Regions from separate parts of the Halomonas sp. HL-93 genome, predicted to be linked through region 3. Evidence: predicted binding sites of a transcription regulator. Region 3 holds the regulator's gene; each other region holds the start of a gene.

What was found. Region 3 encodes LexA, which represses DNA repair genes until DNA is damaged. Its sites were predicted from a motif close to TACTGTNTANNTANACAGTA; they were not measured.
Region 1: GA0071314_RS07185 (PA0069 family radical SAM protein) is a predicted target of LexA. The motif match lies at 2,149-2,168, and genes of this name have one in related genera.
Region 2: recN (DNA repair protein RecN) is a predicted target of LexA. The motif match lies at 2,536-2,555, and genes of this name have one in related genera.
Region 4: GA0071314_RS14505 (LexA family protein) is a predicted target of LexA. The motif match lies at 2,747-2,766, and genes of this name have one in related genera.

The regions. Positions count from the first base shown of each region.
Region 1 is NZ_LT593974.1:1,579,448-1,583,659, reverse strand. It holds gene pgi (glucose-6-phosphate isomerase) at 1-550, shown strand, start outside; gene GA0071314_RS07195 (DinB family protein) at 685-1,230, opposite strand; gene GA0071314_RS07190 (SDR family oxidoreductase) at 1,299-2,030, opposite strand; gene GA0071314_RS07185 (PA0069 family radical SAM protein) at 2,202-3,284, shown strand; gene GA0071314_RS07180 (winged helix-turn-helix domain-containing protein) at 3,324-3,626, shown strand; gene GA0071314_RS07175 (heavy metal translocating P-type ATPase) at 3,663-4,212, opposite strand, start outside.
Region 2 is NZ_LT593974.1:3,659,665-3,663,876, reverse strand. It holds gene GA0071314_RS16910 (outer membrane protein assembly factor BamE) at 1-164, opposite strand, end outside; gene fur (ferric iron uptake transcriptional regulator) at 237-689, shown strand; gene recN (DNA repair protein RecN) at 814-2,487, opposite strand; gene grpE (nucleotide exchange factor GrpE) at 2,683-3,321, shown strand; gene dnaK (molecular chaperone DnaK) at 3,442-4,212, shown strand, end outside.
Region 3 is NZ_LT593974.1:1,840,109-1,844,320, reverse strand. It holds gene GA0071314_RS08510 (L,D-transpeptidase) at 1-465, opposite strand, end outside; gene GA0071314_RS08505 (TetR/AcrR family transcriptional regulator) at 443-1,120, opposite strand; gene lexA (transcriptional repressor LexA) at 1,377-2,039, shown strand; gene purU (formyltetrahydrofolate deformylase) at 2,042-2,896, opposite strand; gene GA0071314_RS08490 (ribonuclease J) at 3,159-4,212, shown strand, end outside.
Region 4 is NZ_LT593974.1:3,128,969-3,133,180, reverse strand. It holds gene oadA (sodium-extruding oxaloacetate decarboxylase subunit alpha) at 1-209, shown strand, start outside; gene GA0071314_RS14515 (sodium ion-translocating decarboxylase subunit beta) at 220-1,542, shown strand; gene GA0071314_RS14510 (IMPACT family protein) at 1,632-2,255, opposite strand; gene GA0071314_RS14505 (LexA family protein) at 2,270-2,644, opposite strand; gene ccmA (cytochrome c biogenesis heme-transporting ATPase CcmA) at 2,891-3,511, shown strand; gene ccmB (heme exporter protein CcmB) at 3,559-4,212, shown strand, end outside.

The sequences.
Region 1 (4,212 bases), 260 kb from region 3:
TGTGTGGGGCCAAACCGGCTCCAACGGTCAGCACGCCTTCTTCCAGCTACTGCACCAGGGCACCCGCTATGTGCCCATCGACTTTATCGCCTCGCTCAAGCCCGAGCCGGGCGTGGAAGACCATCATTTCGCTCTGCTGACCAACATGCTCGCCCAGGCCAACGCCTTTATGGAAGGTAGTCAGGGCGATAGTAAAGAACTCAGCCAGCACGACCCCTACAGTTGCCCCGGCAATCGCCCTTCCAGCACCCTACTGCTGGATGAGCTAACGCCGAAAAACCTGGGAGCGTTGATCGCGCTATACGAGCACAAAGTGTTCGTGCAAGGGGTGATCTGGAACATCAACTCCTTCGATCAATGGGGCGTGCAGCTTGGCAAGCGTATCGCCGGCGAAATCAGCGAGCGCATTGACACCAACGCCGCCGATTTCGACGCCTCCACCCAGGGCCTGCTGGAACTGGTACGTGCCCACTTCCCCGATGGCGGCAGCGACGAGAAGGAGAGCGTCCAAGCCGCTGCCGATAAGAAACCTGCCAAGAAGAAGCGCTAGGCTAGTCTGGTAAACGGGAGAAAAACGAACGCCTTGGCTTGAGAAAACCAAGGCGTTTATTCCTGCCCCTAGCCCCTATATACGGTCAGCTACATAACATCAACGAACTAGAAAGTTAAAAAGGTGGTTAAGCATCATATTTCCACCTCCTCCGGAATCAACGCCAGCAGATCGGTGACGCCAACATCCACACCGGCTTGGGAGAGCAGCGTTGTTGTCTGCCCGCGGTGATGGGTTTGGTGATTGAAGAAGTGAACGACCAGGCTTGAGTAGCGCCGTTTTGATGCCACTCCTTTTGTGTTGTGATAACTCAGCGTGGTACTCAACTCGTCGTCTGTCAGCGCCGCTACCCAGTTAATAATCACGGTATCGAGCCATTGGCGATGCGCTTTCAACCCCTCCAAGCCATCAAAGAGAGTCTGATCAAGACGAGCTGGCGTAGGTAGTGCCCCCATTACCTCAAGCGTTCTTTCGGAAGAGGAGGCGTGTGTTGCAAACCGCTTGAGCCAAATCGTGTCGGCTACCGCGATGTGGTTTAGTGTGCCAAAAATCGAGCCGAAGAACGCGCCACGCTCTTCCGTCAGTTCAGAGTCGCTCAGCGTACCGGCGGCATCATAGAGTTTAGCGTTCATCCACTGGTTATAAGTGGCTAACTGCTCGAAGTGTTGTTGAAGTGTCATGAGTTAAGACCTTTCCTTATCAAAAGCAGCATCCATTTAGAACGTTTGAATATGGGCGAAGAACAGCATTACCGCCCGCCTGCCACATCAATAAATGATCCCGTGACATAAGAGGCTTCGTCCGAGAGCAACCAAGCGATGGTATTAGCCACTTCTTCGGCGCTACCGCCACGCTGCATAGGAATCTGGGGAGCTAAACGGTCAACCCGCCCTGGTTCTCCACCATCGGCATGCATATCAGTGTAGATAAAACCGGGACGAACGGCGTTAACCCGAATCCCAGAGCCAGCAACTTCGCGAGACAACCCCTTTGTTAGGGTGTCCATGGCACCTTTCGATGCAGCGTAGTCAACATATTCAAAGGGCGAACCTGTTTGCGAGGCAAGCGACGAGACATTGACGATTGCACTACCCTGTTGAAAACGTCTCACGGCTTCTCTCGAACACAGAAAGCAGCTGACCACGTTGCTATTCAGCACTTGGTTAAAGCGCGCAAGGTCGATATCCGCTAGCTTGGATTGAGTAAACAGTATGCCTGCATTGTTGACCAAGTGAGTGACACTGCCAAAGCGCTCTTCTGCTGCATCAAACAGACGGATGACGTCAGCCTCTTTGCTGACATCCGCTTGACAGGCAAAGGCTTGGCCACCATCACGGACAACAGAATCCACCACACTATCCGCTCGTTCTCTGTTAGCAAGATAGTTAACACACACCGCATAGCCTTGGGCACCAAGCAACATTGACGTTGCGGCCCCAATACCCCGGCTTCCTCCTGTCACAATGACTACTTTTGACATAGCGCCTCCTCGCTGACTCTCTGGTCACAAACCCACCTAGCACATTAAACCCACCATAGTTCTTTGGGTAGCGTCCTTTTAGCCTGCTACCAGATTACGTAATTTACTTACTATTGATTTCTGTTTATTTCACCACTACTGTATATAAAACCATATTAAAGAGGTGAACCTATGGCATCTCTTGGCCACCCTTCCCAGCTATCTCCCTATAAAGGGCGCGGGGCGACGTATGACCCGCATAACCGTTTTGCTCCCACCCACAGCGTTGTGGAAGACGACGGCTGGTGGCGGGAGGAATCATCGACGACTATCGCCACCGAGGTGCGCGAGGAAGTGAGCAAAAGCGCGCTGTCCTGGAATAACTCACCGGATTTGCCGTTTGACCGCTCGCTGAATCCGTATCGCGGTTGTGAACATGGCTGTGTTTATTGCTACGCGCGCCCTTCTCATGCCTATTGGGATTTGTCACCTGGGCTCGATTTTGAAACCAAACTGATTGCCCGCAGCGGGTTGGTGGAACGGCTTACCGAGGAGCTTTGCCATCCCCATTACGTTTGCCGACCGATCAACCTTTCGGGCAATACCGACTGCTACCAGCCCCTTGAGGCAAAACACCAAACCACCCGCCGCCTGCTTGAGCTGTTACTGGCATGTCGCCACCCGGTCACTATCGTCACCAAAAGCAGCTTGATATTGCGTGACTTAGAGCTTCTATCAGAAATGGCTGAGCATCGGTTGGTGAGGGTGTTTGTCAGCCTTACCAGCCTGGATGCCAATCTAAAACGCACGCTGGAGCCGCGTACGGCGTCGCCCCAGGCGCGCTTAAAGGTAATCCGCGAACTGAATACCGCGGGTATCCCCGTGGGCACGCTGATCTCGCCGATTATTCCAGGGCTCACCGACCATGAAATCGAGCGTATTTTGGAAGCCGCTAGCCGAGCGGGAGCCCGCACCGCCTCCTGGATGCTGTTGCGCCTGCCCCATGAAGTCGCCCCGTTGTTCGAAGCATGGCTGGAAGCCCACTACCCAGAGCGGGCGGCAAAGGTCATGAGTCTGATTCGTCAGTGCCGGGGCGGGAAAGATTACGATGCGCGCTTTGGCAAGCGCTTTCGCGGTGAAGGGGTGTTTGCCGAGATGATCGGCCAGCGGTTTAAACGCGCCAGCCGCCAATGGAACATGCAGTCACGCACCGAGCAGGGATTGAACACCCATGACTTTCGCCCGCCGCGAGCGCAGGGAGATTTATTCATTTAGACTGGCAGGCAACATTTTCACTGTGTAGAAGGATGCAAAATGTCCGCGCCGCTGAGCAAAACAAAATCGAGTTTTTACCGCCGTCTTTACGTGGCATATTTGATTGACCAGGGGGTTGCCAGCGTGCCGACCCTGATAGAGGCCACCGGCATGCCTCGTCGCACCGCGCAAGACACCATCACCTCGCTTGCCGAGCTGGACATAGAGTGCGTTTTCGAGAAAGACAAAGGCGAGCGACACAACATTGGCCGCTATCGCATTCAAAACTGGGGCGCGATTGACCCTCACTGGGTGGCTAGCCACGCCGAACGGCTTAAGCAAGCGCTTGGGTATTCGCAATAAAGAAGGATAAATAAGGTGGCGCAAGGCTGAGCTGGATTAAGCGCTTCCCTCCGGCTCGGCCCATGCCAGCCGCGCGGCATTGAGCGTAACGCTTAGCGAACTTGCCGCCATGGCGAGTACCGCCACCAACGGTGGTATGGCCATAATCAACACTAGACCCAGCGCCAGCGTATTATAGAACGCTGAAAAGAACAGATTCTGAACCATGATTCGCCGCGTGCGTTTGGCAATACTTAGCAACTTCACTACGCCACCAATACCTGTGGTCATTAGCTGGGCTGAAGCTCCCTCTCGGGCTGCCTCGCTGGCGCTGAGTGGCGCAATACCGACATCTGCCGCGGCCAAGCTCAAGGTATCGTTTAAGCCGTCACCCACATACAGCGTCGGTGATGGCAACCCCTGCAATAATCGCGCTTTAGCTTCAGGCGAGCACTGCGCGTAGCAAGTTTCACGCGTAAGCCCTACCTGTTGAGCTAGCCAACTAACCGCGCCCTGCCGATCGCCGCTGATCATGGCCACCACATAGCCTGACGCTAGCAGGCGTTTCACGCTAGGTTCAGCATCTTGCACAGGTTGGTCGGTTAAA
Region 2 (4,212 bases), 1.8 Mb from region 3:
TAGGTGACTTGTTCCTGGGTCATTCCCGGTTGCAGTTGGTCGACCATTTCCTCAGTGACCAGGTTGCCTTGCGGGATGTCGCGTTTGTACACGCCAACGTAACTACAGCCGCTGATAACGGCAATGGAGACGGAGAGCGTGATGATTCGAGTCAATTTTTGCATTTGAGCCTATTCTTCACTATCGTGGTTTCGGTCGATCATACCCGACCTAACCTGTTACTGCGAAGAGCAACCATGGCCGATAAGAACCATGAATTACGTAAAGCCGGGCTGAAAGTGACCCTGCCGCGTGTCAAAATCCTGCAGATTCTCGAAACTGCTTCGGGTCAGCACCACCTTAGCGCAGAAGAAGTGTATAAAACACTGATAGATGCGGGCGAAGATGTGGGACTGGCAACTGTTTACCGTGTACTGACCCAGTTTGAGTCGGCTGGCCTCGTCATTCGTCACAATTTCGATGGCGGTCATGCGGTATTTGAGATGACGCAAGAAGACCACCATGACCACATGGTGTGTTTAGAAAGCGGTGAAATCGTCGAATTCGTCGACGAAATCATTGAGCGTCGTCAACAAGAAATCGCTGAAGAGCACGGCTACGAATTAGTGGACCATGCCTTGGTGTTGTACGTTCGCCCTCGTGGATCGGACGTCACGCGCCAAGACAGTGGACCTACTAACAAAAAGTAGGGCGCACGCCAAAGCCTCTGCTGTCCTGCCCATCGCCTCTGGGCTGCCTAGCTGAAATGCTAGGCGGCCCGGGGGCGTTTCTGTGGAGCGTTCGATAATAGCCAAGGGCGCGCGAGGCGCGTTGTTAATGCGGTTTGCGTTGGCTTGCGTTGAGCATTTCACGTGCGTGGGCAAGGGTTTGGTCAGAGAGCGTGACGCCGCCCAGCATGCGGGCGAGTTCGCTCACACGACCCTGTTCATCGAGAAGGGCCATCTGCGTCAGGGTCGTATCGCGCTTAGCGCGTTTTTCAATGTGTAGATGTTGGTGAGCCTGTGCGGCCACCTGGGGCAGGTGAGTGACGGTCATTACCTGACCGTTTTCGCCGAGCTTGCGCAGCAGTTGGCCAACGATTTCCGCGGTGGCGCCGGACACTCCCACGTCGACTTCATCAAACACCAGGCTTGGAATGGTCGAGTGAGACGCGGCGACGACCTGTATGGCCAAGCTAATGCGCGAAAGCTCACCGCCTGACGCCACCTTGGTGAGCGGTCTGGCGGGTTGGCCGGGGTTAGCGCTGATTAAAAAGTGGACATGGTCGAGGCCTTCCGCTGCCGGTGTGTCGCGTGGGGTGACGGCAACTTCGAAGCGCGCCTTGCCCATGGCCAGAAAGGTAAGCTGCTGCTGAACTTCTTTACCCAATTGCACAGCCGCTTTTTGGCGTGCTTCGCTTAGCCGTTTGGCCTCGCCGCGATAGCGCTCACGGTAGTTGGCGAGCTGGGCGCTCAGGGTTTCAATATCGTTATCGCTGTTGTCCAACTCAGCAACTTCGCGAGTCAGCTCAGCGTGCAGTGCACAGACCTCATCCGGTGCGACATGGTGTTTGCGGGCGATACGGTGAACATCAGCCAAGCGCTGCTCCACCCAAGCCAAGCGTTCCGGGTCGAGCTCGGTGGTGCTGGCGAAATGGTTGAGTTCGCTGGCCGCTTCTTCAATCTGAATGCGCGCATCGCTGAGCATGGCGAGGGTATTGGCCAGCGTACCTTTGTCGCTCCCTGGTAAGGCGCTTAAATGCGTATAAGCTTGGTTAAGCAGCGACAGGGCGCCGCCTTCATCGCTGGCGCAGCAGTCGGCGGCAAATTGTGTTTCACGTAAGGTTTCGTCGGCGTGGGCCAGCGTGTGCTGCTCGTTTTCCAGTGTTTCCAATTCGCCTTCCGCAAGCCCCAGCTGGTCGAGTTCTTCTACCTGATAACGCAGCAGTTGTCGTTTGGCTTCCACTTCGCTGCCGGCTTCCTTGCGCTGTTTAAGGCGCCGGTTGGTGCTGCGCCAGTCGTGATACGTCGCGGCAAGCTGCTGTGCCGCCTCGCGAAGTCCCGCATAATCATCGAGCAGCGCGAGGTGAGTTTCTTCACGCATTAACGCTTGGTGGGCATGCTGGCCGTGAATCTGTACCAGCCGTTCACCCAGCGATTTTAGGTCGCTGATCGTGGCCGGCTGTCCATTGATCCAGGCCTTGGAGCGTCCACTTGCGGTTACCACGCGCCGCAACAAGCACTCGTCGCAGGGGAGTTCCCGGCTACTCAGCCACTCGATGGCAGCGGGCAAGTGCTGAATATCGAATCGCGCCGATAGGTCTGTGCGCTCACTGCCGTGGCGCACACTGCCGGCATCGGCGCGCTCACCCAAGCAAAGGCCCAATGCTCCCAATAAAATTGATTTACCCGCCCCGGTTTCGCCGGTAATGGCGGTCATGCCATGCGTCAGGTCGAGCTCTAGATGCTCAACGATCGCGTAATCTCGAATAGCAAGCTGAGTCAGCATAAGGCCCTCCTGAGGCACAGCGGAACGGGCGCGGCATGCGCGCCTGAGTATTGTTGTTTTATACAGTAGTCGAAACCGCGCTTCAATGCCCACTTGAGATGGCTTTTATGGTCCCCATATACCGTGCATAGCCAATTTATATCGCTACTTACTATCGGGCTTTTGACTAGCCCCCGAACGTTGCAGGAGCAAGGCATGGCAAAAGAACCGCAAACGCCACTAGATGACGAGCTGGCTCGCCACGAGCAAGAAGCAGAAACCCCGGAGCAAGAGGCGGAAGATCGCTTGGTTGAAGGCGAGCTGGAAGGCTTGATTAATGACGAAGAAGCGATTGTTGATAGCGTCGATGACGGCTCCGAAGCAGATGCCCTGGCCGCTCAGGTACAAGACCTGGAGCAACGTCTGGCAGAAGCCAACGACCAATCGCTAAGAGCGGCCGCTGAAGCGCAAAACGTGCGTCGTCGAGCGGAGCTTGAAGCCGAAAAGGCGCGCAAATTTGCCTTGGAAAAGTTTGTTAAAGACCTGTTGCCGGTCGTCGACAGCCTGGAAAAAGCGCTCGAATCCATGCAGGAAGACGCCTCAGACGTTCATCGAGAAGGCGTCTCAATGACACTGAAGATGCAGCTTGATGTGCTGAACAAGTTTGGTGTCGAAAGCATTGAGCCCCAAGGCGAACCCTTCGACCCGCAAGTTCATGAAGCCATGGCGATGGTGCCGAATCCTGAGCTCGAGCCCAACACCGTCATGGAGGTAATGCAAAAAGGCTACTCATTGAATGGACGTCTTGTACGCCCAGCGATGGTAGTCGTTAGTCAGAAAGCGAGTGAGTCATAAGGCAGATAAGGCATAAAAAAGCCTTGAAAAGTCTCAGGTGGCCCCCAAATAAAGGGCAACCCCGCGGGATACCCGCAATCAGTTTGACGTATTGAAACAACCAGATTCGAGGTTCTTATTATGGGACGCATTATTGGTATTGATTTGGGCACCACCAACTCTTGTGTATCGGTGCTCGATGGTGACAGTGCAAAAGTCATTGAAAATGCGGAAGGCGGCCGTACCACACCGTCTATCATCGCTTACACCGACGACGGTGAAACGCTCGTTGGCCAGGCAGCCAAGCGCCAAGCGGTCACCAACCCAGAAAACACGCTATATGCCATCAAGCGTCTAATCGGCCGTCGTTTTAAAGACGATGTCGTACAAAAAGACATTAAAATGGTGCCTTACAAAATTACCGAAGCGGATAACGGTGACGCTTGGGTAGAAGTGAAAGGTAAAAAAATGGCGCCGCCGCAGGTCAGCGCGGAAGTGCTTAAGAAAATGAAGAAGACGGCGGAAGATTACCTCGGCGAAACTGTTACCGAGGCGGTCATTACGGTACCGGCTTACTTCAACGACAGCCAGCGTCAGGCTACCAAGGATGCGGGTCGCATCGCTGGTTTGGATGTTAAGCGCATCATCAACGAGCCGACCGCAGCAGCGCTCGCCTACGGTATGGACAAGTCTCGCGGCGATAAAACCATCGCGGTCTACGACCTGGGCGGCGGTACCTTCGATATTTCGATCATCGAAGTCGCCGATGTTGACGGCGAAACCCAGTTTGAAGTGCTGGCAACCAATGGCGACACTTTCCTGGGCGGCGAAGACTTTGACCTGGCGTTGATTAACTATCTGGTTGACCAGTTCAAGTCGGACAGCGGTATTGACCTATCCGGTGACAATCTG
Region 3 (4,212 bases):
GAGGTCGTCATTACGCAAACGCACACAACCATGCGAGGCTGGCTGGCCCATTGGTTGATCCGGCGGCGTACCGTGCAGATAAATATAACGACGCTGCGAATCCACCAGGCCGCCACGGTTTAACCCCGATTCAAGTCCACATAGCCATAGAATGCGCGTCAGAATCCAATCTCGCTCAGGGAACTCAGCAGCCATCTCAGTGTTAAACACTTCCCCCGTCCAGCGACGGCCTTTAAACACGGCGTTTTCCGGGGCATTACCGCCAATCGCGGCGCGAATATAGTGCCAGCCAATAGGCGTTTTCCCACTCCCGTCTTGACACCCAACGCCGGCACGCCCGGTGGAAATATTACACTCATAGCGACATACATCGCCTTGCCAGGCACGTAACTGCTGTGCCTGAATGGCAATTTCGAGCCATAACGCCTGGCGGGGAGGCAACTCAATGAGCGACGGTGTCTGCATGATTCTCAATGTCTTTCTCGTCAGGTAGCGGCGCGTTCATTGCCGCCACCACCACCGGTCGAAGGCGGCGAACCAAGTCGCGCACCGTGACGTGCTGGTGGTAATCCTTTTCAGCAATATCGCGCAGCGCATCCAGTCCCGAAAGCGTAAAGATGACGGTACCTAACATAAAGTGTAGCCGCCAAAAGCGCTCGGCGTCCGGCAAATCAGGAGTGGCGCGGCGCACTAAATCAGTGAATCGGCTAAAGACATCCCCGTATTCTTGCTGAATGTAGCGGCGCAAATGGCCCTGGGCTTGGCTGTACGCAAGGCCAAGCAAACGCATAAAGACTTTTAGGCTATTGCGCTCAGCGGGCACCGTCAGCACGGTTGTCGCCATGGTTTCGAGCAGCACCTCAAGGGGAATATCGCGCCCTTCATAGCGAGCTTCAAGATCGTCTAGAGCACTATGAAAACGCTGCGAAAACGGATCCAGATAACGCGCGAATACCGCCTGAATAAGCGCTTTTTTAGAGCCAAAGTGATAATTCACCGCGGCCAAGTTGACTCGCGCCTTACTGGTAATATTGCGTAAGGACGTCTCGGCAAAACCACGCTCTGCAAAGAGCACTTCCGCAGTATCTAGAATGCGCGTCACCGTATCCGATTGAGCCATGCTGCTCTCCATAAAAACGGTCCATAAAAACGGCTGTTTTAAACAAACTAGGATACTACGTTATCGCTAGATAGCTCTCAACGTTTACCTGGCGATAAAAGACGCACCTGTAGCGCAACCGCATCTCCTTATACATCAGGTTGTTAGCCAGACTAACTCAAAGATATACTGGACAGGGAAACATACTGTATACTTAACCACATAGCCAAAAGGTAAACAGACGCTGTCTTGCCCACTTATTCAATTGGAGGCTGGTATGTCGCGGCCGTTAACTGTTCGTCAACAAAATGTCTTCGACTTTATTGTCAAAACCATGGCCGAGTTTGGCTATCCGCCTACCCGGGCCGAAATCGCCAAAGCGCTAGGGTTTCGCTCGCCCAATGCGGCAGAAGAGCATTTGCGGGCACTTGAGCGCAAGGGCGTCATACGCATCATCCGCAACACATCCCGCGGTATCCGCTTACCCAACCAAGAGCCCCAGGAGACGCTTGATACCCAACCATCAGCAACGGATCAGGCGACGGGTTTACCTATTATTGGCGAAGTCGCGGCAGGCAGTCCTATCCTGGCCGCCGAGCACATTGACCGCTACTGCCCCTTACCCGCCGACTACTTCACGCCCAAAGCGGACTATTTGTTACGTGTGCGCGGGCTTTCAATGCAAAACATCGGCATTCTGGAAGGCGACCTGCTCGCTGTACACCGTACCCAGCACATTCGGGATGGGCAAATTGTCGTTGCCCGCCTGGAAGATGAAGTGACCGTTAAGCGTTTTAAACGCGAAGGCCATCACGTCACTTTAATCGCGGAAAACACCGACTTTGCCCCGATCGAGATCGACCTACGTAGCCAGCCACTCGAAATCGAAGGTGTGGGCGTCGGCGTTATCCGCGGTGGCAATGGCCAAGCGCTTGGCTAACGCTAGCTAAACACGATGGTTTTATTACCGTGCACCAGCACGCGGTCTTCCAAGTGCCAACGAAGACCTCGTGCTAGCACGGCTTTTTCCACGTCACGCCCAAAGCGCACCAGAGCCGTCGGTGTATGACAGTGACTGACCCGGTGGATGTCTTGCTCAATGATAGGTCCCGCATCCAGCTCTTGGGTAACGTAATGGCAAGTTGCGCCTATTAGCTTTACACCGCGCTCATAGGCTTGGTGATACGGCTTGGCACCGGCAAATGAGGGCAGAAAGCTGTGGTGGATATTGATCACCTGCCCCGCATAGCGCTGGCACAACGCTGGCGGCAGAATTTGCATATAGCGGGCCAACACCACGCAGTCTGCTCGCGCTTGGTCAATATGCGCTTGCACTTGCCCAAAGGCCGCTGGTTTATCCTTGGGATCCACGGGAACATGGTGATAGGGAATACCGTACCACTCGGTTAACGACCGCATATCATCATGATTCGATATCACGCCAACAATATCGCAATCAAGCTCACCTACCTGCCAGCGGTAGAGTAAATCAACCAAACAATGTGATTCTCGCGATACCATCAACACGACCCGCCGACGCTTCTGGGTATCGACCAACGCCCACTGCATATCAAACTGCGCAGCCACAGGTTCAAAGGCCGAACGTAACGCTTCCGCCGACATACCCAATGAATCCGCTAATATTTCGTAGCGCATAAAAAAACGCCCGGTTTGCAGATCAGAATGCTGACTAGCCTCAGTAATAGACCCGCCTTGCGCGGCAATAAAACTCGATACTTCCGCCACAATTCCCACCTGGTCTGGGCAGGACACCACTAAACGATAAAAATGCGACATAGTCATTACTCTTAACGGTTTACCACGCGGCTATTGTCATGGCCGTCCATGGGCATTCAACAAACGTCTAGTGTACCCAATGCGACGCCCGCAATCATCGACTGTCACGGCGATGATTGTTAGCCGACCGCCGCTTACCGTATAGTTGAGGAATTATTTTTTAGGCTTTATTACTCTGATGCATCCACCGCGCGCTCATATTCGTCCCCGTCGTCGCCCCCCATTGCGCATCTTGCCGTTAGGCGGTTGTGGGGAGATTGGCATGAATCTGACGCTATATGGCTACGAGGATCACTGGATCGCCGTGGATTGCGGCATGATGATTCGTCAGGATTTACCCAACGCTCCGCTCCAAGTCCCCAACCTGGCGACGCCGAAAGCATTGGGCATCGCGCCTAAAGCGCTGTATATCACCCACGGGCATGAAGACCATATTGGCGCAGTTGCCTGGCTCTGGCCTCACTGGCAATGCCCCATTTATGCCACGCCCCTGGCGGCAGGCTTATTGCGTCTCAAATTTGCCGAGCATCAACTCAGCAGCGCCGCCATCCATGTAGTCGAGCCCGGTGAGGCCTTGCAAAGCGGCCCTTTCATCCTTCGCTATCTGGCGGTTCCTCACTCAATACCCGAGAGCTGCGCGTTGATCGTCATGGCAGGTCTCTACCGCGTGCTGCATAGCGGGGACTGGAAGCTTGATCCCGAGCCGATCATCGGTGAGCCGATCAATCAAGCACAGTTCAAGGCACTCGCGCCAGTTGACTTGGTGATAGGCGATTCCACTAACGCTCCGATGCCAGGCCACTCGGGCAGCGAAGGTGATGTCGCCCGAGCACTTGCCGCAACGCTCGCCGCCTGCGAAGGCAGAGTGATTGTTTCCTGCTTCGCCAGTAATTTAGCCCGCGTGTTGGCAATTGGGCGCGCAGCTTATCAGTGCGGACGGCGTGTTAGTTTGATGGGACGCTCAATGGAACGCATGGTAGGCGTCGCCCGCGGTCTCGGCTATTTGGACGATTTTCCGACGTTAGTGCCCGCCCACGACCTCGGTTACCTCCCCCCCGATGAAGTCGTCGTCATTGCCACAGGCAGCCAAGGCGAGCCGCGTGCTGCGCTTCAACGGCTTGCTCAGGGCCGTCACCCTCACGTTGATTTACAGCCAGGCGACAACGTGATTTTTTCCGCGAAAGCGATTCCCGGGAATGAGCGACCCATTGAGCAGCTAAAAAAGCGTTTGCAACAACTTGGCGTTCGGCTCTTCGATGAATTCAGCCACCCCGAACTACACGCGACGGGGCACCCGGCACAGGAGGAAATGACTC
Region 4 (4,212 bases), 1.3 Mb from region 3:
GTGAGGCGATTACCGCGCCCTTGGCCGGCAATATCTTCAAGGTCAATGTACGCCCGGGTGATAGCGTGGCCGAGGGCGACGTGGTGATTATCCTTGAAGCGATGAAAATGGAAACCGAAGTGCGCGCCAGCAGTGCCGGGACCGTTTCGGCCGTGAGCGTCAGTGAGGGCGACAGCGTTGCCGTCGGCGATACGCTGATCGAACTCTAAGGACTCCCGCATGGATAAACTAATTACCTTATGGGAAGGCTCCGGGCTTTATAACCTTGAGCTTGGCCAAGTCGTGATGGTTGCAGTGGGACTATTGCTGCTCTACCTCGCCATCTACAAGAAGTTTGAGCCACTGTTGTTGGTGCCAATCGGCTTTGGCGGCATTCTCGCCAACATTCCTGAGGCGGGGTTGGCGCTATCGGCGCTTGATCAGGCGATCGAGGTCGGCCGGCCCGCACTGTTGGAGCAGTTGGCCTCGGCGCTTGGCGGCAGCCTGGATAGCCAGGCGAGCGTCGACAGCTGGCGCACGTCGATTCAGCAGATGATAGCTGACGAGGCCTCGGTGGAGCAGATTGCCACAGCGGAAACCGTGGCCAAAGGCTCGGGTTATGGCGACGGTCTGCTGTACGTGTTCTACACCGTGGCTATTACCTCCGGCATTGCCCCGCTGATCATCTTCATGGGCGTCGGCGCGATGACCGACTTTGGCCCGCTGCTGGCCAACCCGCGCACGCTGTTCCTGGGCGCCGCCGCGCAGTTCGGCATTTTTGCCACGCTGTTCGGCGCCGTGCTGCTGTCGTCGATGGGGTGGATGGACTTCTCGCTCAACCAGGCCGCTGCCATCGGTATTATCGGCGGCGCGGATGGCCCGACCTCGATCTACGTTGCGAGCATGCTGGCGCCTGAACTGCTGGGTGCGATTGCCGTGGCCGCTTACGCCTACATGGCGCTGGTGCCGTTGATCCAGCCGCCGATCATGCGCCTTCTGACATCCAGGAAAGAGCGCGAAATCACCATGACGCAGCTGCGCCCGGTGTCGAAGCTCGAGAAGATCGTCTTTCCGCTGCTGCTGTTGATCCTGGTGGCGCTGTTTCTGCCCGATGCGGCGCCGCTGTTGGGGATGTTCTGCTTTGGTAACCTGATGCGCGAATGTGGCGTGGTCGAGCGGCTAAGCGACACGGCGCAAAACGCGCTGATAAATACCGTGACGATCGTGCTGGGCCTTGCCGTGGGCTCCAAGCTCATGGCTGAAAGCTTCCTGTCGCTTGAAACGCTCGGCATCATGGCGCTGGGGATCGTGGCCTTCGGGATCGGCACCTCGGCCGGGGTGTTGATGGCCAAGCTAATGAACCTGGTGAGTAAAATGCCGATCAACCCGCTGATTGGTGCGGCGGGGGTCTCGGCGGTGCCGATGGCGGCACGCGTGGCCAACAAGGTGGGGCTCGAGTCCAACCCGCATAACTTCCTGCTGATGCACGCCATGGGTCCCAATGTGGCCGGGGTGATCGGCTCGGCGGTGGCTGCGGGTGTGATGATCAAGTACTTAGGTTAACCAGTGCTGGGGCTGACCAACAATTGGGCTAAAACGCCTCGATAGCCACGCAATCGGCCGCCCCTGAAGAGGGGCGGCCGTTTTTTTGCTTATAGTGAGATCGTCTGCGCGCTAAGGGACTGCTTGAGGCGGCTTTCCAGCGGGCTAAGATCAAGTGCGTGGTCACTGGGCCAGCCGATCGTCAGCGCGACACCATTCCCATCATAGTCGGCATTAACCACTGGGATGGCCTGTTCGTCACACCACGCGCGGGCTAACGACTCGTCGGCAAAGGCAAAACGGACCAGGTAGTGATTTCGCTCGACGATTTCCTGTGTGGGAAGCGAGGCCAGGGCATGATTCACTGCCTGGGAGTAGGCGCGCGCCAGTCCACCCGTGCCTAGTTTGGTACCGCCAAAGTAGCGAATGACGACACTACCGATTTCACCCAGTTGACTACCTTGAAGCGCTTGGTACATGGGGCGGCCCGCGGTACCGCCGGGCTCACCGTCATCGGAGAAGCCAATGCGTTGCTGCTCGCCCGGGGCGGCCGCGATATAAGCCAGGCAGTGGTGACTAGCGCTGGGGTGGGCCTGTTTGGCCGCCGTTGTCAGAGCATTGACGGCGTCAAGGTCAGGGGTGTGGGCGACCCAGGCGATAAAGCGGCTTTTTTCAATCTCAATCTCGTTAATGTGCCAAGTGCCTGGAGGTAGTTGGGGGACGCGATAGCGCATGTATATCCCGGCGTTTAGTGTGTCACGGGATGATGCTCAATTCCCATGAACATGCCAAGTACCTGAATATCACGATTATGCAAAAACACTTCGGGGTGCTGCGCGTCGTCGAGCAACAGGCGCACACCCGCTCGGCTGATGGATAGCTGTTTGAGGGCAAGCGTTTGCTGATTGATTTCAGCAATAACGGTTTCGTCCTGGCTGTCATGCTGATAGCGACGAATGACGATAACATCGCCATCAAACAGGTTGCAGTCTGACATGCGGTTGCCTCGCACCTTTAATGTGTAGGTGTTGCGGCGTGTCATCCGCGCGGTCGATGGCGGAATGGTATAAGGGCGGGGCGTTGGGCGAATCGTCGGCAATGAGGCGTTCATCGACATGTTCATGGCTTTCTCCAAATCAGCGCCCTATCCCTAGGCAAGCTATCGGTAGACACAATACGTTTATAGGTTATACATGTTTTTTCATACAGTGTTTGGTCAGTATAAACCTGTTTTTGCATACAGTGCCAGAAATAATTGTCGAGATGTTTGACGACCTTGGTCGCATGCGTAATGCAGCCGCGGTCGACTAGCGATGGAATGGCTTTAGGTGTAGAGTTCGAGCCAAAATAAACTTACGTGGGGTGACGCTTGACGCTGTGTTTGCAAGGCCGTCAGCTAGGCTGTGAGCGCGATGATCGCTGGCTTTTTCAAGGGCTGGATATTGACGTCAAACACGGTGACATATGGCATGTGGCTGGCCCCAATGGCAGTGGCAAAACCACGCTATTAAAAATGCTGTCCGGGCAGTTCAATGAGTTTTCCGGGTCACTCCACTGGCAGGGTCAGCCGCTTAAACAAGTACGCGAGCACTTTGCCGCCAACTTGCTTTACCTTGGTCACTCGCTTGGTGTAAGCATGGCGCTAACGCCGCTGGAAAACTTAGCCTGGTACCAGGCGTTGCATGGTGAGCGCGGCAGCGAGGCGCAGCGTGAAGCGGCCTTGTCGGCGATGGGGCTGGATGGCATGGAAGATGTCCCCGCCGGGCATTTATCAGCAGGCCAGCAGCGTCGTGTGGCCCTGGCACGGTTAAGCCTCACGCCGCGAGCCCTGTGGGTACTGGATGAGCCGTTTACGGCCATTGACCATGATGGTGTCGAGACCCTGGAAGCGCAGTTGGTAGCGCACGCTAAGGCTGGGGGAGCCGTGGTGATAACGACCCACCACGTACTTAAAATTGCCCACCCGCTATGTCATATTTCGTTGGGGTAAAGGAGCCTGTATTGCCGCCTTTAGAAACCACGCAGCGTGTTGCGGTACTGACCGAGCCAGTCGCTAAGCATCACCTCCGCATAGCGCTTAGCGCCACTTTGATGCGTGACCTTAACCGCATGTGGCGACGCCGGGGGGATGTTCTGAACCCGTTGGTATTCTATGCCTTGGCCGTTAGCTTATTTCCAATAGGTATTTCCCCCGAGGCGGAGCTGCTGGCCGTCATGGCGCCTGGGCTTTTATGGGTCACGGCGCTGCTCGCCACATTGCTGTCGTTGGATAGCCTTTTCCGTAGCGACTTCGACGACGGCAGCCTGGAGCAAATGATGCTTGCTCCTCAGCCGTTGGCGGCGTTAAGCGTTGCCAAAGTTGCTGCCCATTGGCTATTGAGTGGTTTGCCTTTGGCCCTCGTGTCGCCCCTACTGGGCATCATGCTAGCGCTGCCATTGCATGGCATTGGGGTGTTGATGGTGTCGTTAGCGTTGGGGAGTGCCAGCTTGAGCCTTATTGGGGGCATTGGCGCGGCGTTAACCGTCGGTTTGCCCCGAGGTAGCGTGCTACTCTCGCTACTGGTATTGCCGCTGTATATTCCGGTGCTGATTTTTGGGACGGGGGCGGTTCAAGCCGCCATTTTGGGCGACGCCGTGTTGCCCCACTTGGCGATGCTTGGCGCGTTACTGGCCGCGGCGCTGATGTTTGCT